DNA from 4 places in the Janthinobacterium sp. FT14W genome. Region 1 is predicted to be linked to each of the others. Evidence: predicted binding sites of a transcription regulator. Region 1 holds the regulator's gene; each other region holds the start of a gene.
The links. Region 1 encodes FNR, which switches genes on or off when oxygen is low (the NO sensors DNR and NnrR bind a similar motif). Its sites were predicted from a motif close to TTGATNNNNATCAA; they were not measured.

Region 1 (5,697 bases):
GCTCCCGCTCCAGCTCTGCCGCGCGCGCTTCGAGTTCCTGCTGCAGGCGGTCGCGTTCGCTCATCAGGCCGTTGAACGCTTCCGTCAGTTCGCCGATCTCGTCGCGCTGCTGCACCGGCACGGGTGTAAAACGGCTGCCGCTGCTACGCAGGGCCAGCAGGGTGTCGCGCAGGCGCACCAGCGGCGACAGCAGGCGCACGGTCACCCAGCCCAGAACGGCAGCGGCCAGCAGCGAGGCGAGGATGCTCCACAGCACCAGACGGTACAGCACGCCATCGAACGGTTCGAAGGCGTCTTCGACGGGCAGCGAGGCGGCCAGCAGCCAGTTCACGGACTTCAGGCGCTTGAAGCTGTTGACGGCCGTGACGCCGCGGCTGTTGGTGCTGACCATGCTGCCTTCGCCGTCTTCCTTCAGCAGCTGCGTGGTCGTCAGGTTGGCATTCGGCTTGCGCGGCTGCAGCAAGCGGCTGGTATCGGGATGCAGCACGTAGCGCGGCACGTCGCCGCGCGTGAGGATGAAGTAATAGCCGCTCTTGCCGATCTTTTCCGTGCGCAGGCGCCCCAGCAGGTTGTCCTTGTACAGGCGCAGCACGCCGATCACCACGCCAGCCACCTGGCCATCGGCAGCCAGCACGGGCGCCACCATCTGCACGATGGGCATGCCGCTCGATTTGCCCAGCATCGGTTCGGTGATCATGGGCTGGCGCGTGCGCAGGACGGTCTGGAAATACTCGCGTTCGGCGACGTTGATGCCGGCGCGTCCTGTCACCAGCGGCATGTCGGCCACGACGGCGCCTTGCGCGTCGAGCACCAGCACGTCGTCGAACAGCACCAGCATCGAGCGGCGCGCATAGTATTCGCGCAGCTTGGCGGGCTGGGCGATCAATTCCGGCGGCTGCTGCCGGGCCGTCAGGGTGACGATCTGCAGCAGCATGGCCAGCTTGTCGTCGAGCTCGGCAGCGGTGCGGCTGATCAGGGAAGACTGCTGGCTCAGCAGTACTTTGGTGAAGTCGGCGCGCATGTGCTGCACCTGGATCATGGTGACGAGCGCGATCATGGCGATCGAGGTCAGGCTGGTGGCCAGCGCGACTTTTGCTTTGATGCCGAGAGGCTTCATGATTTCCTTTTCAGTACCGGGCGGCACAGGCGGCAGATAATGCTGTCAGGAATTTTCCTATCAATGCCCGAGCTTGGCAAGCGCCGCTGCGCAAATTGCCTTGCCCCATACGGGCTTTTGACGATGTTGCCATATAATTAAAGGCTGGACGTCGTTTATTCGCCGAAATTACCGTGAAATTGGCACACGGCAACCCTGTATGCAGTAAACTTGTTGTTGCATTTTCTAAAAGGTACCGACATGACTGAAGCGTTACTCACTCCAACCTTGCCCACAGTGAACGTGGAGGCGTTGCGTGCGCGATGCTCGACCTGCAGCATGCATCAATTGTGCCTGCCGATGGGCCTGGATGTGGGTGATATGGACCGGCTGGACCAGATCATCGGTCGCCGCCGCAAGATCGCGCGCGGCGCCTCGCTGTTCCGCATCGGCGACTCGTTCCAGAACCTGTATGCGATCCGCCTGGGGCACTTCAAGACCTACCAGATCAATCCGGGCGGCGAAGAGCAGGTGACGGGTTTCCAGATGGCTGGCGAACTGCTGGGCATGGACGCCATCAGCGCCGACCGCCACCACTGTAATGCCGTGGCGCTGGAAGACAGCGAAGTGTGTGAAATTCCGTTTTCAAGCCTGGAACAATTGCTGGGCAATATGCCGACCCTGCTGCGCCATTTCCACCGCATGATGAGCCAGGAAATCACGCGCGAGCAAAGCGTCATGCTGTTGCTGGGCAATATGCAGGCGACCCAGCGCTTTGCCGCCTTCATCGTCAACCTGGCGTCGCGCTACGAGGCACGCGGCTATTCGGGCAGCAATTTCCAGCTGCGCATGTCGCGCGAGGAAATCGGCAACTACCTGGGCCTGACCATCGAGAGCGTCAGCCGCTTATTGTCGAAATTCAAGAAGGAAGGCTGGCTGCGCGTCTCGAACCGCGAGATCGAGATCCTGCAGCCGGCCAAGCTGAAGGCCATTACGGCCGGCACGGACAACTGCAAGTAAGATTTACAGCTCTTCATCCGCCTGCAGCGCGATGCTGCGCTGCAGGGGCCAGGTCCAGATGCCGGACAGGCGCCATTCGCGTTTGTCGTTTTCCACCAGCACCTGCCAGCGGCTGCGCTCGAGCATGGGCAGCGCCACCGAAAAGTTGCCGGCCGCATCAGGCTGCAGCAGCAGCTTGATGTCTTTTTCCGGCTGGGTCGCGTGCGCCAGGTGCAGCTGCAGCGGCGCCCGATACGCCTTGCCGAAGCTGTGCACGGAACCGCTGAGGCGCGCTGCCGCCACGTCGTACGATAGCTTGCTTGACATGGCCAGGTCGCTGGCGACCGTATCGCGCCGCAAGTCCTGGTTGATCGCCTTGCCCTGCTTGTAATAATCGCCCACCACCAGCGCGTCGGGCTGCGTAAACGCGATATAGCCCATGGTGCTGCCGACGACGACGGACAGGCCGGGGCCGATCATCAGCAGCCATGGCCAGCGATGCTTGTACCACGGCGCCACGGGGGCTTGCAGCTTGAGGCTGTCGGACATGATATTTCTCCTGTTTAAGCGGCCAATCCCCATGCGGGGATTGGCCTTCCTGCATTAGCGCGGCACGATGAAGACCGCGCTTTCACGCACGTGCAGCGATGGGTCGTCCAGCGATTGCAGCTCGATCGCAATCTTGTTCGAGCCCTTCTCGCCCACGCCGTGCGGCGCGCGCAGGCGGATGGGCCAGCCCAGGGTTTCCGTCGGCTGCAGGGTCACTTCATCGCGCGTCAGCAAGGTCAGGCCCGGCAAGCCGGATACGCTGATTTTAAAATGCTGGCTTTGCTCCGAGGTGTTCATGATCTGCAGCCGGTAGACGTTCTCGATCATGCCGTCTTCCACTTCGCGTCCCATCGAACCGCGGTCGCGGATCACGTCCATTTTCAATGGCGTGCGCAGGGCCAGCGAGGTACATACGGCGATGATGATCAGGGCCAGGATGGAAGTGTAGATCAGGACGCGCGGGCGCATGGCGCGCTGGCGTATCTGCTTCGAATTGAAGTTGTTTTCCATCGCATGGTCGGTACTGTAGCGTACCAGTCCCCGTGGCCGGTCGACCTTGTCCATCACGCTGTTGCAGGCATCGACGCAGGCGGCGCAGCCGATGCATTCATACTGCAGGCCGTTGCGGATATCGATGCCGGTCGGACACACCTGCACGCACAGGGTGCAGTCGATGCAGTCGCCCAGCTTGTCGTTGTTGCCGGCCTTCTTGCTCATGGCGCCACGGGGTTCGCCCCGCTTGGCATCGTAGGTGATGATCAGCGTGTCCTGGTCGAACATGGCGCTCTGGAAACGCGCGTAGGGGCACATGTATTTGCACACCTGCTCGCGCAGCCAGCCCGCGTTGCCGTAGGTTGCCAGGCTGTAGAACAAGACCCAGAACCATTCCCAGGGACCGAAGTTCAGGGTGGTCACCGCCTGCGCCAGTTCCTTGATCGGCGTGAAGTAGCCGACAAAGGTAAAGCCCGTCCACAGGGCGATGGCGCCCCACACCAGGTGCTTGGCCGTCTTCTTGGCCGTCTTGCGCAAGGACGGGCCCTGCTTGTCGAGGGCCATGCGCGCGCTGCGCGTGCCCTCGATCTTGCGTTCCACCCACAGGAAGATTTCCGTGTATACCGTTTGCGGGCAGGAAAAGCCGCACCACACCCGCCCGGCAATGGCCGTGACGAGGAACAACAAATACGCACAGATGATCAGCAGGGCCGCCAGGTAGATGAAATCCTGGGGCCACAGCACGACGCCGAAAATGTAGAACTTGCGCGTGGTCAAATCGAACAGCAGGGCTTGCCTGCCATTCCAGGTCAACCACGGCAAGCCGTAGAACGCGAGCTGGGTAAGCCATACGCATACCCATCGCCAGGTAGCGTAGCGTCCTTTGGCCTCGCGAGGGTAGATTTGCTCGCGGGCCGCATACATCTTGATGACTTGAGGTTCCATTACATCATTTCACGGGCGTCTGGGGATTCGACAGGCTCCAGACATACGCCGACAGCACGTGTACCTTGGACTCGCCGAGGAAATCGCTGAAGGCCGGCATGGTGTTGTTGCGTCCCTTGCGTACGGTTTCCATGATGGTGTCGGCGCTGCCGCCGTACAGCCAGATCTTGTCCGTCAGGTTGGGCGCGCCCAGCATCTGGTTACCCTTCGCATCGGCGCCATGGCAGGCCATGCAGGCGCCGAACTTGGCCTTGCCCAGCACGGACTTGACGGGGTCCGAGGTGGAACCGGACAGGCTCAGCACATAATGGGCCACGTTCTCGACATCCTTTTCGGAGCCCAGGGCGGCGCCCATCGGCGGCATCTGGCCGTTACGGCCGTGCATGATGGTGGTCTTGATGATGTCGGGATCGCCGCCATACAGCCAGTCCTTGTCCGTCAGGTTGGGGAAGCCCTTGTTGCCGCGCGCATCCGAACCGTGGCATTGCGCGCAGTAGGTCAGGAACAGGCGCTGGCCGATGGCTTGCGCCTGCGGATCGGCCGCCACCGTCTTCAGGTCCTGGCTCAGGTACTTGTTGAACAGGGGGCCGTAGTCGGCTTCCGCCTTCTTCAGCTCTTCCTCGTACTGGCCCGTCGATTTCCAGCCCAGGCTGCCGGCATAGTTGCCCAGGCCCGGATACAGGAACAGGTATGCGAGGGAGAAGACGATGGTGATGTAGAACAGCCACATCCACCAGCGCGGCATCGGCGTGTTGAGTTCCTTCAAGTCCTCGTCCCACACGTGGCCCGTGGTGCCGTCGGCGGCGGCGCCGGCGGCCACTTTCACTTTCGACTGCGAGTACAGCAGCACGCCGCAGCCGATGATGCCCAGCAGGGACAGCACGATGATGTAGATATTCCAGAAACCATTGGTAAAGTCAGCCATGGTGATGCTCCTTCGCCAGGTTCATCCCGGCCTCGGCCGGATAGTCGAGCGCGTCGTCGGCGAACGGCAGGCGTGCTGCCGCGTCGAAGTCGCTGTTGCTGCGGCTGAAGGTCCACCACAGGATACCCACGAACGTCGTAAAGGAAACCACCGTCATGACGCTGCTGGCGCTGTCAAACAGGTTTTCGATTGCCATGCTAATTCCTTGTTTTGATTAATGTACCGAGGCCTTGCAGATAGGCGACCAGGGCGTCTTCTTCCGTCTTGTCCTGCAGCTGCGCGGGGCCGGCGGCGATCTCTTCATCGCTGTACGGCTGGCCCAGGCGTTGCAGGGCGCGCATCTTCGGCATGATCTCGTCAGGCACCAGCTTGGTCTTCGCCAGCCAGGGGTAGGCCGGCATGTTCGACTCGGGCACCACGTCGCGCGGGTTGTTCAAGTGCGTGCGGTGCCATTCGTCGCTGTAGCGGGCGCCCACGCGGGCCAGGTCGGGCCCCGTGCGCTTGGAACCCCATTGGAACGGACGGTCGTAGACGAACTCGCCGGCGACCGAATAGTGGCCGTAGCGTTCCGTTTCCGCGCGCAGCGGACGCACCATCTGCGAGTGGCAGTTGTAGCAGCCTTCGCGCACGTAGATGTCGCGGCCCGCCAGGCGCAGCGGCGAGTACGGCTTCAGGCCGGCGACGGGTTCCG
Region 2 (5,697 bases), on a different contig from region 1:
ACGTGCTGGGCCAGGCGCAAACGGGCACGGGTAAGACCGCCGCCTTCGCCTTGCCTATCCTGTCGCGCATTGATCTGAAACAAAGCTCACCCCAAGCCCTGGTCCTGGCACCGACGCGCGAACTGGCCATCCAGGTCGCCGAAGCGTTCCAGGTGTACGCTGCCCACATCCCCGGCTTCCACGTGCTGCCGATCTACGGCGGCCAAAGCTACGGCCCGCAGCTGTCGGCCCTGCGCCGCGGCGTGCACGTCGTCGTCGGCACCCCTGGCCGCGTCATCGATCACCTGGACAAGGGTTCGCTCGACCTGTCCAAGCTGAAGACCCTGGTGCTGGACGAAGCCGATGAAATGCTGCGCATGGGCTTTATCGACGACGTCGAACGCATCTTGCAAGAAACACCGGAAGGCCATCAAACGGCCCTGTTCTCGGCCACCATGCCTTCCGTCATCAAGCGCATTGCCACGACCTACCTGGTGAACCCGGCCGAAGTAACGGTCGCCGCCAAGACGGGCACGGCCGACAACATCCGCCAGCGCTACTGGCTGGTGTCGGGCATGCACAAGCTCGACGCGCTGACCCGCATCCTGGAAGCGGAAGCGTTTGACGGCATGATCATCTTCGCCCGCACCAAGCTGGGCACGGAAGAGCTGGCCAGCAAGCTGCAGGCACGGGGCTTCTCGGCTGCCGCCATCAATGGCGATATCCAGCAAGCGCAGCGCGAGCGCACGATCCAGCAGTTGAAAGACGGCAAGATCGACATCCTCGTGGCAACCGACGTGGCCGCCCGCGGCCTGGACGTCGAGCGCATCAGCCACGTCGTCAACTACGACGTGCCGCACGATCCGGAAAGCTATACCCACCGCATCGGCCGCACGGGCCGCGCCGGCCGCAGCGGCGAAGCGATTTTGTTCATCACCCCGCGTGAAAAGAACTTGCTGCGCTCCATCGAACGCGCCACGCGCCAGCCGATCGGCATGCTGGAATTGCCAACGATCCAGGCCGTCAACGACGTGCGTATCGCCAAGTTCAAGGAACAGATCAGCGAAACCCTGGCCCTGGGCGAACTGGAGCAGTTCCAGTCGCTGATCGAAGATTTCGAGCGCGAGCAGAACATTCCCGCCATCGAAATCGCTGCCGCCCTGGCGAAGATGGCGCGTGGCAATGTGCCATTGTTGCTGGACAAGAACAAGGCGCGCGAGCAAGCCACCTGGCAAGACGACCGTCCGGCCCGCCAGGATCGCTTTGACCGCCCTGAGCGCAACGAGCGTTTCGAGCGTGGCGACCGCTTCGAGCGCAGCGAGCGCCCGGCCTTCCCGAAAAAGGAACGTATTCAACGTCCAGCCGACGCCGGCATGCAAACCTTCCGCATTGAGGTAGGCCATCAGCATGGCGTGAAGCCTGGCAATATCGTGGGCGCCATCGCCAACGAAGCGGGCATCGATTCGAAAAACATCGGCCGCATTGAAATCTATGACGACTACAGCGTCCTGGACTTGCCAGACAGCATGCCGAAAGAATTGCTGGACCAGCTGAAAACCGTGTGGGTGGCGGGCCAGCAGCTGCGCATCAGCCGCGACGGCGACGCGCCGGACCTGGCGCCGCCAGCCGCGCCGCGCAAGCCGTTTGCCGCCAAGTCCGCGCCAGCGGACGCGGGCGAAGTGGCCCCGCGCGCGCCGAAGAAGGAGCGTCCACGTCCCGGCGTGACGGCTTACCGCATCGAAGTGGGCCGTGAGCACGCCGTAACGCCAAGCAACATCGTCGGCGCCATCGCCAACGAAGCGAACCTGGAAGCCAAGCATATCGGCCGCATCGATATCTTTGACAACTACAGCGTGCTGGACCTGCCGGAAGGCATGCCGCCGGAAATCCTCGACCACCTGAAATCGGTCGTGGTCTCGGGGCAGAAACTGCGCATCAGCCTGGATGACGGCACGACGGAGCGCAAGCCTGCGCCACCGCGTCCGAAGTCGCCACCGCGCAAAACGTTCAAGTAAGCCATCCCTGCGCAGGCGCCTCCCCGGCGCCTGTGTCGCGGATTGGAGACACATCCCCCACTGGCGCGCTCGCGCCAGTTTTTATTTTCCCCCAAGAAACGAATCGTATCGCTCCATTACCAGGGCGGAGGGTTGAATCATGGGTTTCCCCTATTGGATTGCCGTTGCCATCTTTTAATCGGCAGATGCGGCTTGTTTCTCGCGCCCGATAACGATAAATAATATTTAATTAATTATTCATACTGCACGTTATTAAAGTTTTGAATTTCAATAAAGTCAACCAAGTTGATTCAAAATAAATTCTAAAATATAAAATAATTGACTTTTATTAAATTGTTTGACCAGCGTCACTGTCGCCGAGGCGATATATCATGGCTGCTTGATGTGGTATATTGTTTTTATGTTTTTGTTATGCTAGTTGAAAAAAATAGAGGAGCGACGATGCGGGTCAATACGCCTATCACGCAGAATGAATACGTATTAAATGAAGGCATGACGATTGTTTCCACCACGGATTTACAGGGAAACATCAATTACGCCAATCAGTATTTCATTGAGGTCAGCGGCTTTTCAGAAATGGAACTGCTGGGTGCGCCACAGAATATCCTGCGTCATCCCGATATGCCGGCCGAAGCGTTTGCCGACCTGTGGGACACCATCAAGACGGGCATGCCCTGGACCGGCATGGTCAAGAACCGCTGCAAGAATGGCGATTTCTACTGGGTCTTCGCCAATATCACGCCCGTCATCGAAAACGGCCGCCCGATCGGCTATATGTCCGTGCGCACCAAGCCCACGCGCGAGCAGATCAACGAAGCGGCAGCCCTGTATAAAAGCTTCAAGGATGGCAATAGCGCCAACCTGGCGATCCGCAATGGCCGCGTCGTGCGCCAGGGCTGGGCCGCCAAGCTGGCCGAATGGCGCAAGCTGACCCTGTCGCAGGACCTGGCCCTGCATTGCATCGTCTTTGGCGTGGTGCTGGCCATCCTCGGCTGCGCCGTATGGAATATCGATGGCGACACGAGCACGGCCACGCGCAGCTGGCTCAGCGGCGCGGCCGCCGCGGCCGTGGCGCTGATGCTGTATTTCTGGGCGCATCTGCACAATTCCCTCGTCGCACCCTTGGGCGACGCCATCACGGTGGCCCGCAAGATGGCGGGCGGCGACTTGACGGGCGTCATCGACAAGGTGCGCGACGATGACATGGGTCAATTGATGGCCGCCTTGCGCCAGACCAACATCAACCTGCACAGCATCATCGGCGACGTGCGCGCCAACTTCGAGGATATCCGCATCACCACGGCGGAAATTGCCACGGGCAATATGGACTTGTCCAGCCGCACGGAATCGCAAGCGTCCAGCCTGGAGCAGACGGCGGCCAGCATGGAAGAGCTGACCTCCACCGTGCAGAACAGCGCCGACCACGTGGCCACGGCCAACGACCTGGCGGCGCAGGCTTCCACCGTGGCGGCCAAGGGCGGCACCATCGTCAGCGAAGTGGTCACCACGATGGATGAGATCAGCACGTCGTCGCGCAAGATTCTCGACATCATCGGCCTGATCGACGGCATCGCTTTCCAGACGAACATCCTGGCCTTGAACGCGGCCGTGGAAGCGGCCCGCGCGGGCGAGCACGGCCGCGGCTTCGCCGTCGTGGCCGGCGAAGTGCGCAGCCTGGCGCAGCGCTCGGCAACGGCCGCGAAAGAGGTGAAAAACCTGATCGACCACTCGATCGCCACCGTGAATGCGGGCAGCGTGCTGACCAGCAATGCGGGCGCCACCATGACGGAAGTGATCGCTTCGGTGGCCCGCGTGACGGAAGTGATGGACGAGATTTCATCCACCACGCGCGAGCAGAACCAGGGCATCGGGCAAGTCAACCAGGCCGTCATCCACATGGATGGCATCACGCAGCAGAATGCGGCGCTGGTGGAGCAGGCGGCCGCGGCCGCCACCAACCTGGCGCAGCGCACCAACAGCGTGGCCCAGTCGATCGGCATCTTCAAGCTGAAGGCGTCGCCCAAGCGCAAGGCTGCCGGCGTGGGCCGCAGCCCCAGCGTGGCGGCCGGCGTGGCGTCGCGGGCCTTGCTGAAGGCAAGATAATTACCCCAACGGCGAAAGGCTGGGGTCAGTCACTGCGTGACCGGAATGCTTCCCATTGGGAGCATTCCCCCCGGGTTTTGTCTGTGGGTTACTCTTACTTCTTCACCCGGTACACTTCCCCGCTGCGCACCTTCTGCACCACCCCATCCCCGCCAAACAGAATCACATATTCGCCCTGCGCACCCGAGGCCGTCGGGTACGCGTACATCCACACTTCATTGCCGCTGTCGAAACGAATCGAGGTACTGTCTCCCAGCGCTGCGCGCACCTGCTCGCGCGTGCTGCTGCCCGTTTGCACCGTCTGCTCCAGGGTGGCGTACGGCACATTTTTGCTTTCCTGCAAGGCGCGCGTGCCGGAGCAGGCGGCCAGCAGCATCAGCACGCTCAGCGAAAGGCCCTTCATGGCGCCGCCTCGTCCATGTAAGTCAATTCCAGCAGGGTATCGTCCGGCCAGTTTTGGTCCCACAGGGGGGCGTAATACGTGCGGTCAAGCAAGACCTGGCAATCGCAATAGGGCAGCGAGGCGGGCGTCTGCTCGCCGCCCGCGTACAGCATGGTGAACGGCAGGGCCAGCCGGCGTTCGCCGTGCACGAGGGTAACGCCGAACAGGGGACGGTCCGTAAAGAACAGATAATTGCCATCGGGTTCGGAACACACTTTGTCCGTGCTGTAGAGCATGCTGGACAGCCAGGCGATGATTTGCGGGTCGTTCGAGATCAGGCCCGAATCCATGCCGGCGCGACATTCCAGGCGCAAGTCGCCCAGGCGCCGCGTGCCGGGCGGCAAGCCGGGCGTGATGACCTGGGCGCGCCAGCTCATGGTGGTGGCCTTGCGGTTGGCGATCAGCACGGCGTCCTCGCGCGCCGCTTGCGCATTGCGCACGGGGGCAAAGCTGTTGTCCTCGGCCAGGGGCAGGGGGATGCTGACGGTGTCGCCGGCAATGCGCAGCTGCACGCCCCGCATGTCCACGCCCGGCTGGCGCGGCAGCAAACGGAAGCGCAGCACGGCCTGCGGCGCCAGCGCATGGTCGCGCTCGAAGCGGTCCACTCCCTGCAGCATCTTGCGGTAGGATTTATCGACGGGGTCGCGCGTGGCGTCCACTTTCACTTGCGGCACGGGCGCAGTTTGCGCCAGCGCAACAGGGGCGTGGAGCAGGCAGGCGAGCAGCAGGAAGAGAGGGATGCGCATGGCCCGATGCTACGCCTTTTTGGGCGGCAGCCACGCACGGGTGGGAATCAGAGCCTATCCCAGTAGGGAGCGTTTTCTGCTGGCAGTCGATCAGGAGCGCGGACAAGGCGTGAGGAGGACGCGTGGCGAGCCACGCAACGACGAACAACGCAGTCCCCGCTTCTGAGGGGCGCCGGCAGGGGACGTATTCATCTACTGGGATAGGTTCTTAGTACTCGCTATATTTGCGCGCGTCGCCGCGCACCTGCTGCGTCGGGTATTTCTGCGCATTGAGTGCCATCTTTTCCAGCACGGCCCCATGCAGGTCGACGCCGCTCTTGTCGGCCAGGCGCACCAGGTACATCAGCACGTCGGCCAGTTCATGGCGGATGCCCGTGCGCTTCGCCTCGTCCAGTTCGCCATCGGCGCCCGT
Region 3 (5,697 bases), on a different contig from region 1:
ATGCCCAGTTCCGCATTGTCGCCCGTTTCCGGCGCCAGGAACTTGTTGTTGCGGTCCTTGCTCGTTTGCGGGTTGAACAGCTGCGTGAAGCTGGCGTAGGCCGAATACTGCTTGTTGATGTCGAACACGGCGCCCACATACGGCGTCACTTCATTGCGCGTTTCCGCAAAGTCGCTGTTGTCCGTGTGCACGCCGCGCGTATCGTAGTTGCGCGTGTCCGTGCGGTAGGTGCTGCTGCGCGCGCCGATGATCACGTGCAGCGGGTCGGCCAGGCTCAGGCGCGCGGCCACATAGCCGCCCGCCAGGCGCGTGACGGTTTCCGTGCGCGAGCCGTCCGGGTGGAATACGGGGCGGGGGATGTTGCCCGTCCAGCTGCGGTAATCGGGCAGGAAGTTCGGGTAGTTGATTTCCGCCTCGCCGCCCAGCGAGCGGGCGCGCTGGTTGCCGCCGTTCCAGCCGGCGATGGCAGTATGCTTGCGCCCCAGCAAGGTGAACGGGCCGCTGGCGTAGACGTCGAAGTTGTCGCCCGTGGTCTTGCCTGCGCCATAGGCGCCCGTCCACAGGAACATGCCTGTGCCCGTCGCCGGGTCGGGATGGCCGCCGCCCGCGTAGGCGACGGTGGTGCGGTTCGTGCTTTCCGTGCGCGCATAACCGAGGTGCATATTCCAGTTGCCGGGCAGGCGCTGGTCCACCGACGTGAATACCGTGTGCTGCTGGTTGCCCCAGGTACTCCATGGCGTCGAGAGGCTGGTGTTGCGCGGCAGCTTGGCCAGGCTGCCATCCGCATTCCAGTAGGGCACGGCGCCCCAGGTGGCGCCTGTGGGCGTGTTGTCCTGGTAATCGACGCCGGCCGTCAGCAGGGTGCCGGGACGCACGTCCGCCTCGACGATGACCATGCCGACCGTCTTGCGTTCGTGATACATGTCCAGGTAGGAATCGCGTTCCTGCCACGCCAGGGCCGTGCGCGCGCGCACGCTGCCATCGGCGTTCAGCGGCAGGGAGAGGTCGGCCTCGACGCGCTGGTCATCCCAGCGGCCCATGATGAGGCCGGCGCTGGCCTGGAATTCCTTCGTCGGACGCTTGCGTATCATGTTGATGGTGGCCGACGGGTCGCCCTTGCCGCCCATCAAGCCCGTGGCGCCGCGCACGACCTCGATGCGGTCGTACAAAATCGTGTCCTGCAGCGGCGCATTGCCGCCGCGCGCCATGCCGTCGATCTGGATATTGTCGATGCCGAAGCCGCGCGCATAGAACCGCGTGCGCTCCGTGTCGTTCTGGCCCACCTGGATGCCCGTCGTTTGCGCCAGCGCCTGGTCCAGGCGCACGGCGCCCAGGTCGTCGAGCAGCTGGCGCGTGATGACGCTGACCGATTGCGGCGTTTCGCGCAAGGACAGGTCCATGCGCGTGGCGCTGCGCGCTTCGCCGGCCGTGTACGACTGCGTGCCTTCCGTCGCCGCCGTCGACTGGCCCAGGATGGTGATGGCCGGCATGGTCACGGCGCTGTCGCTTGCTGCCGTGTCGGCGGCCTGTGCCGGCAGGGCCACGCCGGCGGCAAGGGTCAGCAGGGCGAGTTGCAGCAGATGGGGGAGGGGGCGCAAGGCGGGCTGGCGCGAAGAAGAGGGTACTGTCGTCGATTGCATTGTTATCCTGGAGTCTTTTCGTTGTGTTTTCCTATCTCGTCTGGCAGGGCGCGCAGTAGCTGGGGGATGGCATGACGCTGGCCCGGGGTCTGGCTTGGATAGCAGTTCCACCGCAAGGCCCGGCGCGTCGGGCAGTGGAAAAGAAGGGTGCGCGATTCCCGCCACTTTCGTGAATAAGAATCATTATCAATATAGGTGATATTTGCCAAATAATCAAGCGCGCGCACCAAAAGAGTGCGTACAGGTCAAGGGCGGCGCATCGCCTGGCCTTCTGCGATAATGCAGGCGCTGACAAAAAATATTTTCCTTATTGAAAGAAATGCATGCGTACATGGATCGCCTGTGCCGGATGGTTGTGTGTCGTGTCGCTGGGCCAGGCCCAGGAACACGCGCCGCCGCCGGCTGCTCCCGCGCCGCTGCAGAGCGCCAGCGCGCCGCCCGCCGCCGATGCCGCCGCGCCTGCCCCATCCGCGGCGCCAGCAGCGCCGGCTCCCGCAGGGGAGGCCTTGCCGCCGCAAACGGTGACGATCACCGGCAGCAGCGACGCCAAGGCGCCGCGCGTGCGCTTCACGGCTTACCGCGACAGTTATCTGACGGCCAGGAAAGTGTGGCAAGTGTCGAGCGGCAGCGTGGTCATGGCCCTGCGCCTGATTCCGGCCAAGCTGAGCGCCACCATCGACGATGTGCGCGTGGCCTTGCAAGGCAATGGCGCCCCCATGCCGATCAAGGTGTCCGACGGCGGCGTGTTTGTCGTGCCCCTCAACGAGGATATCGCCGCGCAGGATGGCACCTTCCTGGTGAACAAGAGCAGGGGCGAGCTGACGGCCAATATCGTCCTCCAGCCGTCCGTGGCGCGCGACGCGTGGAACGTCACGCGCGTGGGACAGGTCTTGCAGGATGCGCGGCGCGCCGTGCGGGCCATCACGCCGTGGTACAAGCGGCCGTTCGCCAGCGACGTGCAATCGCTGGCCTTTTGCGCGGCCGAGCGGGGCAGCGCCCTGCATCTGGTCGATGGCGAGCAGCTGATCGCCACCCTGCCCATGAGCGAGCCGGCCGTCAACGATATCAACCAGCCCGTGTTTTGCAAGATTTTCGACGGCGAAGACAAATACCCGGGACACTACCGCGTCGTCCTGCCCGAGCAGGCGACAGTGCTGCTGCTGTAGAAGCTAGTTGGGCTGGCGCTGCACCATTTCCAGCGCCGCCGCCAGGGCCAGGTCCATGGTGGCCTGGTGGAAAATCAGCCATTGCGGCAGCAGCGACAGCGCATGGCGGCCCTGTGCCAGGTCGCCTTCATCGACGGCGGCCCAGGCATGGTGCAAGCCGCTGAGCACGCGCGCATGCTGTTCGCGGTGGTTGGCCAGCGAGGGAAAGCCGATTTCCTCCATCAAATCCTCTTCCTCGCGGAAATCGCGTTCGACGGCCGCAATCAGCTCGCGGAACGCCACGCTGAAATGCCGGTCGCTCAACTGCCCCAGCCGCGCCAGTTCCTGAAACAGCGCCTCATGCGCCTCGTCGATGGCGGGAACGCCCAGCGCCATCTCATCCTTCCAATGCGATTTACCCATGCCGATGCTCCCGGTTAAGTCCGTCACGGTGCGAAGCGGACTGTTCCAGTGTGGGCGCAGCGAAGGTGGAAATCCATGATCTGGATCAAAAGTACGGTGAAGAGGGCGGAGGGAAGAGCGCGGGCGATTGATGCGCGGGCGATTGATACATGTGGGTGAAAAATGGGGAACAAACCCCCACCCGCAACAAAGCGGTTTCAACGATGCAATCCACTACCGGGCGCCGCTGAAAAACGCCGCTGGCAAGGCGCCTTTGACACAGACAGTACGCTAGTACGGCAAGTCAAAGCAACGCCGCCAGCGGTGTTTTCTCAGCCGCGCGTCTTATTGCTTGGGCCAGTGGGCCCACATGCCCTGCGCATCGACATTCGGAACCTGCAACTGCTGCACGGCCGACGTCAGCATCGCGTCGCGCAGCACGAGGGGCGCAAGCATCAGGGCCGACAGGGCAAGGCACAGCAGCACTTTGAGCGTCAACATGGTCGTCTCCCGGTGTCCCGGCGGCGGCGCGGGGATGCGGCGCCTGCCGGTCACTCCCTTTATTCAACACGTACTACCATGCTTGCAGTTTAGTTCATCTGATTGAAACTTCAACTAGTTGCGGTGATGCACTGCACCAGCCGCGCGCCGTGTTGGCGATGCGGTTGGCGGCGCTCAGGTACATGCTCATCCAGGGGTTTTTCATGGGGGCCTCGCAGACGGTGGGTGGGGCGGCGGGCAGGTCGCCGTGCCGCCATGTCCCCACGCCAGTCCGATGGCTGGCCCCGACCGTGCGCCTGCCCGCATAGCGGGGCGGTGCAGCGGGCAGGGCTGAAGTGCCTCAATACACGTCGCGGCGGTAGCGTCCGGCCGCCAGCAGGGCGTCGAGTCCTTCCTGGCCCAGCACTTCTTGCAGCACAGCATCGATTCCTGCCGCCATGCCTTGCAGGCTGCCGCACACGTAGACGATGGCGCCCTGCGCCAGCCAGTCGCGCAACTCGCCGGCCTGCTCGCGCAGGCGGTCCTGCACATAGCGCCGTGTTTCGCCATCGCGCGAAAAGACGCGGTCCAGGCGCGCCAGGTGGCCATCGGCCAGCCAGGCGTCCAGCTCGGCGCCGCAGATGCTGTCCACGGCTTGCTGGCGCTCGCCGAACAGCAGCCAGTTGCGCGCCAGTCCCGCCCGCTGGCGTGCGCGCAGGTGCGCGCGCAGGCCCGCCAGGCCGGAACCGTTGCCGATATAAATGCAGGGCACGTCGACCAGCGCAGGCGCGAAGGCGGGATTGGCCTGCAGGCGCAGGCGGATGGGGCTGTCCAGCGGGGCGAAGCGCGTGAGCCAGCCCGAACAGATGCCATAGCCCAGGTTTTCGCCGCCCGCATGGCGTTCCTGGCGCACCAGCAGCTGCAGTTCGCCATCCGATGGCAGCGAAGCGAGTGAGTAGCTGCGCGGCGCATGCTGTGCGCCATGCGCGTCGCCGTCGCTGCCGTCCGCGTTGCACGCGATGATTTCCGCCAGCGCGCCCGCTTCCCAGTCCGTCCCGGCCGGGCCCGTCAACGTGATTTCATGCAATTCTCCGCCCAGGCTGCCCGGGTTGAGCAGCACGCGGCGCGCCAGGCGCCACTCGGCATACGAGGCCTGTTCCTGCACGCCGATGGCGTTGATGGCGCTGCCGCTGCAGCGGGCCAGCGCCTTGGACCAGTCGGCCAGGGCGGCGGGGTCATGCTTGTCCACCTCGATCAGGGGGAACAGGGGCGTGGCGCCCAGCGCGCGCAGCTGCCGTTCCAGCGCATGGCCGAAGCCGCAGAATGCGCTGTAATGGCGGTCGCCCAGGGCCAGCATGCCCACTTCCAGGCCTGCCAGCGGCGTGCCGGAGATGGCTTGCAGCAAGCGCGCGAAGCGGCGCGTACCGTCCGGTGCCTCGCCTTCGCCAAAGGTACTGGCGACGATCAGCGCCCGTTCGTACTGGCGCAATTGCGCGGGATCGAAGCGGTCCAGCGACTGCACGTCGACGGCCACGCCCGCCTGCTGCAGGGCGCGCGCGCTTTCCAGCGCCAGGCGCTCGGCCTGGCCCGACTGGCTGGCGTAGGCCACCAGGGTGGGCAAGCCCGAGTTTGCCTGGCCCGGCGCGCCGGCGCCCAGCATGGCGCGCTGCGCCTGCACGGCCCGCTTTGCCTTGCGGCGGCCCAGGTACAGCATCCAGCCCGTGATGGCGAACAGGGGCAGGCCCAGGCTGGCCAGGGTGACGATGATGCGCCCCGGCAAGCCGAAATACGTGCCCATGTGCAGCGGATAAATGATGTTGACGAGGCGCGAACCCAGGCCCTGCTGGCCGTACGGTTCGTTTTCCGTGACCGCGCCGTCGGCCGGTGCAATCGACAGGCGGCTGCGCGCCCGCTCGTGCGGCGCGTCGCTGGCCAGCCACGTGAACTGCACGGCTTCGCCGGCGCGCGTCGGCAGGCGCACGCTGGCCAGGGTCCAGCCAGCCGCATGCTGCTGGAAGCTGCTCCAGGCC
Region 4 (5,697 bases), on a different contig from region 1:
GACGGGTCGCTCACTTCAAAAACAACTGACAGGCCACTTCTTGCGAAGCGTCCTATTTCATTTATTTCTTCGTGAACATTTGATATTTTAAGTTTGACAGCAATCCGAAGATCGCTGCTGCACTGACATCAAATGCCCACACTTATCGACTGTTAATTGTTAAAGAACTGTATTCGGTACTGCTTATTTACTGCTTTCGCGCTATCGACAAAGCGTTGTGTTTGTCAGCTGCGAAGAAGGAAGAGTATGAAGCGTTTCGGCCATTTCGTCAACCTTCTTTTTTATTACCCAGTCCCGGAAGACTGTCCCTTTTGTGCCGCAAACTGGTGCGCCTCATCGGGGAGGCGAATCATATCAAAGACCGTCGAAGTTTGGCAAGCGCTTTTCCAGGAAAGCGTGCATACCCTCTTTTTGTGCAGGCGTACCGAAGGCCGCCTGGAACAAACGGCGCTCGTAGGCAACGCCATCGGTCAAAGTCGTTTCAAACGCGCGGTTGACGCAATCCTTGATCATCATGGCCACCGAGGTCGGCATGGCGGCGATGGTCCTGGCAGCAGCCAGGGTTTCTTCCAGCAGCTTATCAGCCGGCACCACGCGCGACACCAGACCGATGCGTTCCGCTTCCGCTGCGTCGATGGTGCGCGCCGTCAGCAGCAGGTCCATGGCCTTGGCCTTGCCGATGGCGCGCGGCAAGCGCTGCGTACCGCCCGCACCCGGCGTAACGCCGACCTTGATTTCCGGCTGGCCGAATTTGGCGCTGTCGGCAGCGATCAGGAAATCGCACATCATGGCCAATTCGCAGCCGCCGCCCAGTGCGTAGCCAGCTATGGCGCCCACCACGGGTTTGCGCACGTGCAAGATATGCTCCCAATTACGGCTGATGTAGCCCTGGGTAAATGTGTCCGGGTAGGTGTAGTCGGCCATGGCGGCGATGTCGGCGCCGGCGGCAAACGCTTTTTCGCTGCCCGTGAGCACGATGCAGCCGATATTGTCGTCGGCGTCGAACTTCAGCAAGGCGTCGCCCAGCTCATTCATCATGTTGTCATTCAAGGCGTTGAGCGCCTTCGGGCGGTTCAGGCGGATGACCGCCACTTTGTCCTGGATTTCGATGATCAGGTCTTCGTATTGCATATAGTCTCCTCTGGATGAACACGGTAGCGACGATTGTAGCGGCTAACGGCAGCGGCGCGACAGGTGCACTGCTATTATTGTGAGCCTGATCATTTTCATATCGAGCAAGCTATTTTCTCTTCATTCTTCCAGCATTGCGCCCGCTACCTGCGCGGTGACGGCAGCGCCGCCAGCGCCAATTTTCGCCGCTTGTGGTTCAGCAACGGCCTCAATTGCTTCGGCGCCCAGATCACCGCGCTGGCCCTGCCCCTGTGCGCCGTGCTGCTGCTGCATGCGACGCCGGAACAGATGGGCGTCCTGGTCGCCCTGCAGGCGCTGCCGTTCGCCCTGTTCGGCTTGCCCGTCGGCGTGCTGCTGGACCGGCGCAGCAAACACCCGATCATGCTGTTCAGCGAAAGCATGTCGGGCCTGGCCCTGGCCAGCGTGGCCGTGGCCTATTGGTGCGGCGTGCTGTCCATGCCCTGGTTATATATAGTGGGATTCATTATCGGCACGGGCTTCGTCGTCGGCGGCGGCGCCGAACAGGTTTTTCTGACCTTCCTGGTGGGACGAGATGGCTTGATCGATGCGCAATCGAAATTTGCGGCCACCGAATCGGCCTCGCGCCTGATCGGCCCCGGCCTGGCTGGCGTGCTGGTACAAGTATTGTCGGCACCGGTCGCCATCCTGTGCACGGCCTGCGGCTACCTGATTTCCGTCTCCAATTTGCGCGCCATGAGCGTGCGCGACCCGCGCCCCGCGCCGTCCGACAAACACGCCCTGCGCGACATCGCCGATGGCTTGCTGTTTGTCTGGCGTGAACCGCTGCTGCGCGCGCTGGCGTGGGGCGCCGGTATCTGGCATTTCCTGTTTTACGCCAGCATGGCCTTGACGGTGCTGTTTGCCACGCGCGACCTGGGCATGAGCCCCGGCGTACTGGGCATGACGCAGATGCTCGGTGGCGCCGGCGTCTTGCTCAGCGCCTTCATCGTCAAGCCGCTGACGCACCGCTATGGCGCTGGCCGCACCATCCTGATAGGGCTGGCGTCGACTTCCGTGTGCTTTGCCCTGACGCCCACCATCCCCGCCGCCCTGTTCGGCAGCGCAGCCGCCAGCGCCGTGGCCTATGCCGTGCTGATGTTCTTTTTCGATTGCGGCGTGATGCTGTTCTTTATTCCCTACTTGGGCTTGCGCCAGAAAGTCACGCCCGACCCCATGCTGGGCCGCATGACCTCGACCATGCGCTTCCTGACGGTGGCGACAGCACCGCTGGGCGCGCTGGCGGCCGGCTGGATCGCGGAGCACTTTGGCGTGCGCAACGGCCTGGCCTGTATCGCGGCCGGCAGCATCCTGTTGACGGTGGCCATGGTGTGGGGCACGCCGCTGCGTAGCGTGCGCACCTGAAGCAATGAACGGGCATACACTGCTGAAAGATTGCCTTGGCGACACTATTCATGCCAAAGCTTGCGAGGTTTGATTTACATCAAGGTTTTAATTGATGTAAATCCATAAGCTGTCTTACATCACTTGAGGAGCACGCTATGTTTAACACCATCCTATTTCCCACCGACGGTTCGCCGCTGTCCGACAAAGCGGCCGAGACCGCCCTCGCCTTCGCCCAATTAAACAAGGCCAAGCTGGTCGCCATCAGCGTGGTGCAACCATTCCCGTTCTCGCCGATGGCCGATGGCGGCATCGTGCTCGACGCCGGCTTGTACGAACAACAGATGCAGGAAGCCTCGCAGCGCGCCATCGACAAGATCGGCGAAGCGGCGCGTGCCGTCGGCGTCCCCTTCGAAGGCGTGGTGGCCGTCTCGCCCAGCCCGCACGAGGAAATCGTCAATGCGGCGCAAACCTACCATTGCGACATCATCCTGATGGCCTCGCATGGCCGCAAGGGCTTGAACAAGCTGTTCGTGGGCAGCGAAACGCAAAAAGTGCTGGCGCATACCCATCTGCCAGTGATGGTCCTGCGCTAGCACCTGAGCCAAGCTGCTGCGCGTCGCAGGACGCACCCCACGCCGCGCGCTGCGGTCTTGCCAGGCGTGATTCAGCAAGGGCCGACCCTGCCCCCCGGCGGCGGCGTCTAGCGCGCCGGCGCCTGCTTCGGCAACAACACCCACACGGCGCCGCTCTGCTTCATGCGGCCCGCATTCTCCGCCGCTTCCGCACCGAAACCAAAGAAGTAATCGACCCGGATGGGCCCGCGAATGGCGCCGCCTGTATCCTGCGCCATCACCAGGCGCTGCATGGGGATATCGCTGTTGGCTTGCGTGGTGGCCAGGAACACGGGCGCGCCCAGCGGCACGAAGCGCGAATCGATGGCTACCGAACGCTGCGGCGTCAACGGCACGCCCAGCGCCCCCTTCGGCCCCACCTTGGGATCGGGCAAGCGCTCTTCCTTGAAGAACACATAGCTGGGATTGGCGTTGAACAACTCATCCTTGCGCGTGGGATGGCCGGCGATCCACGCCTTGATCCCCTGCGCAGACGCCTGGCTCAGGGTCAGCTCGCCCTTGTCGACCAGGTAGCGGCCGATCGACTTGTACGGGTGGCCATTCTGGTCCGCGTACGCCACGCGCACGGTTTCCTGCGTATCGGTCAGTTGCACGCGCCCGGAACCCTGCACCTGCAGGAAGAACGCCTCCACTTCGTCATCCACCCACAGCAATTCCTTGCCCGTCACGGACGTGGCGCGCTCGATATCGGCGCGCGTGGCATACGGCACCACCTTCTTACCCACCAGCTTGCCCCGCAAGCGCATGTTCTTGAGTTCCGGATACACGCCGGCCAGGTCGATGGAAACGAGATCATCGGGCACCTTGTACAGTGGCGTCTGGTATGGCCCGCCGCGCTTGCGCGCGCCGTGCAGCAATGGCTCGTAATAACCGGTCACCAACCCAGTATTGGCGCCATCGGCAGCCACCACTTGATTTGGCACAAAGAAGGTCTCGAAAAACAGGCGGATGGCCTTGTCGCTGTCGGCATTCACCTGGCGCGCGATGGTGCACGATTCCTTCCAGTCAGGACGCTTGACCAGCACGCCGCACGAGGCCATGAAGGCGGGCCAGGCAGCGCGCATGTCATCGCGGGCCCAGCCAGGCAAGGCGGCAAACTTGGCGGGCACGAAGGTGGGGGCGGCCGCATCCGTGGCGTCCTTGGCCTCCTTGGCATCGGCCGGCTTGGCTGGCACGGGCTTGACGACGGTCGGGGCAATCGGGGGCGCCTTGTCGCCGGCAGCGCCGGGCGCTGCCGGTGGCGTGGTACAGGCAGAAAGAGCAAGCGCGACGGCACTGGCTGAAACGAGTAGACTACCGCGTGTCAATAAACGACGGTTCAATAATAGGCTGCGGGTAAATAACATAGGGGTGCGTATGTGGATCTTGATGATAGAAGCGCTGGTGGCGTTCTTCTTGCTGGCATTTATAGTCTGGTGGACCATGTATTCGGGCAAGAAGCCCGCGCCACCGGCGCGCAAACAGCTCAGCGAAGAACAGGACAGCGCCGAAAAACTGAAATAAGGGGCGCAAGGCCCCCGCTTCCTCAATGCAGGGTGCGCGGCACCGACAGCACGAACTCGGGAATCGGCGCTTCGAACTGATGGCCATCTTCGGCCACGCAAAAGTATTCGCCGTGCATCGAACCTTGCGGCGTGCCCAGCATGGTGCCGCTCGTGTATTCGAACTGTTCGCCCGGCTGCAGCAGCGGCTGGTGGCCGACGGCGCCCAGGCCGCGCACCTCTTCCACCTTGTTGTTCGCATCCGTGATGACCCAGTGGCGCGAAATGAGCTGCGCGCCAGCCGTGCCCGTGTTGACGACGCGGATCGTGTAGCTGAACACGTGCCGTCCCTGGTCCGGTGCCGATTGCTCGGGCAGATATTGCGTCTTGACCGTTACCGTAAATTCATAAGTCGCCATCGTCATTCCTATTCAGACATTGCCAGTCGTGTGTGTGTCGCGCGCGCCGCATGGGCCATCGCGCGCCGCGTATTCGGTGTTTCACTATGCTTCAATAAGGCATGGTAACGGCGTCAAGCGTAAAATAGCGCATCTTCGCATTTTCTACTCTGAGCCTTTAGCCACCATGACAACATTCCGTATCGCTCCCAGCATCCTGTCCGCCGACTTTGCCCGCCTGGGCGAGGAAGTGCGCAACGTCGTCACTGCCGGCGCCGACATCATCCACTTCGACGTGATGGATAACCATTATGTGCCGAACCTGACCATCGGCCCGCTGGTGTGCGAAGCGATCCGTCCGCACGTGCAAGTGCCCATCGACGTGCATCTGATGGTCAAGCCTGTCGATCGCATTATCCCGGATTTCGCCAAGGCTGGCGCGAACATCATCACCTTCCACCCGGAAGCGTCGGATCACGTCGACCGTTCGCTGCAGCTGATCCGCGACAATGGCTGCAAATCGGGCCTGGTTTTCAACCCGGGCACGCCGCTGCACTACCTGGAACACGTGATGGACAAGATCGACATCATCCTGATCATGTCGGTCAACCCGGGCTTCGGCGGCCAGTCCTTCATTCCGCAAGCGCTGAAGAAAATCGCCGAAGCGCGCCGCATGATCGACGAGTCGGG

Region 2: GCN74_RS12575 (PAS domain-containing methyl-accepting chemotaxis protein) is a predicted target of FNR. The motif match lies at 2,313-2,326, and genes of this name have one in related genera.
Region 3: GCN74_RS02260 (bacteriohemerythrin) is a predicted target of FNR. The motif match lies at 3,284-3,297, and genes of this name have one in related genera.
Region 4: GCN74_RS12295 (universal stress protein) is a predicted target of FNR. The motif match lies at 2,584-2,597, and genes of this name have one in related genera.

The regions. Positions count from the first base shown of each region.
Region 1 is NZ_WFLL01000032.1:18,272-23,968, reverse strand. Features, by position in the region: gene GCN74_RS19975 (response regulator) at 1-1,117, opposite strand, end outside; gene fnr (fumarate/nitrate reduction transcriptional regulator Fnr) at 1,358-2,116, shown strand; gene GCN74_RS19965 (FixH family protein) at 2,120-2,644, opposite strand; gene ccoG (cytochrome c oxidase accessory protein CcoG) at 2,699-4,081, opposite strand; gene ccoP (cytochrome-c oxidase, cbb3-type subunit III) at 4,086-5,006, opposite strand; gene GCN74_RS19950 (cbb3-type cytochrome oxidase subunit 3) at 4,999-5,202, opposite strand; gene ccoO (cytochrome-c oxidase, cbb3-type subunit II) at 5,204-5,697, opposite strand, start outside.
Region 2 is NZ_WFLL01000015.1:62,425-68,121, reverse strand. Features, by position in the region: gene GCN74_RS12580 (DEAD/DEAH box helicase) at 1-1,994, shown strand, start outside; gene GCN74_RS12575 (PAS domain-containing methyl-accepting chemotaxis protein) at 2,436-4,097, shown strand; gene bamE (outer membrane protein assembly factor BamE) at 4,192-4,500, opposite strand; gene GCN74_RS12565 (hypothetical protein) at 4,497-5,285, opposite strand; gene GCN74_RS12560 (nucleotide pyrophosphohydrolase) at 5,494-5,697, opposite strand, start outside.
Region 3 is NZ_WFLL01000002.1:7,774-13,470, forward strand. Features, by position in the region: gene GCN74_RS02250 (TonB-dependent siderophore receptor) at 1-1,640, opposite strand, end outside; gene GCN74_RS02255 (hypothetical protein) at 1,964-2,806, shown strand; gene GCN74_RS02260 (bacteriohemerythrin) at 2,810-3,208, opposite strand; gene GCN74_RS28630 (hypothetical protein) at 3,533-3,688, opposite strand; gene GCN74_RS02265 (PepSY domain-containing protein) at 4,029-5,697, opposite strand, start outside.
Region 4 is NZ_WFLL01000015.1:113-5,809, forward strand. Features, by position in the region: gene GCN74_RS12285 (enoyl-CoA hydratase) at 355-1,131, opposite strand; gene GCN74_RS12290 (MFS transporter) at 1,195-2,514, shown strand; gene GCN74_RS12295 (universal stress protein) at 2,652-3,089, shown strand; gene GCN74_RS12300 (murein transglycosylase A) at 3,197-4,474, opposite strand; gene GCN74_RS29540 (hypothetical protein) at 4,497-4,631, shown strand; gene apaG (Co2+/Mg2+ efflux protein ApaG) at 4,654-5,028, opposite strand; gene rpe (ribulose-phosphate 3-epimerase) at 5,195-5,697, shown strand, end outside.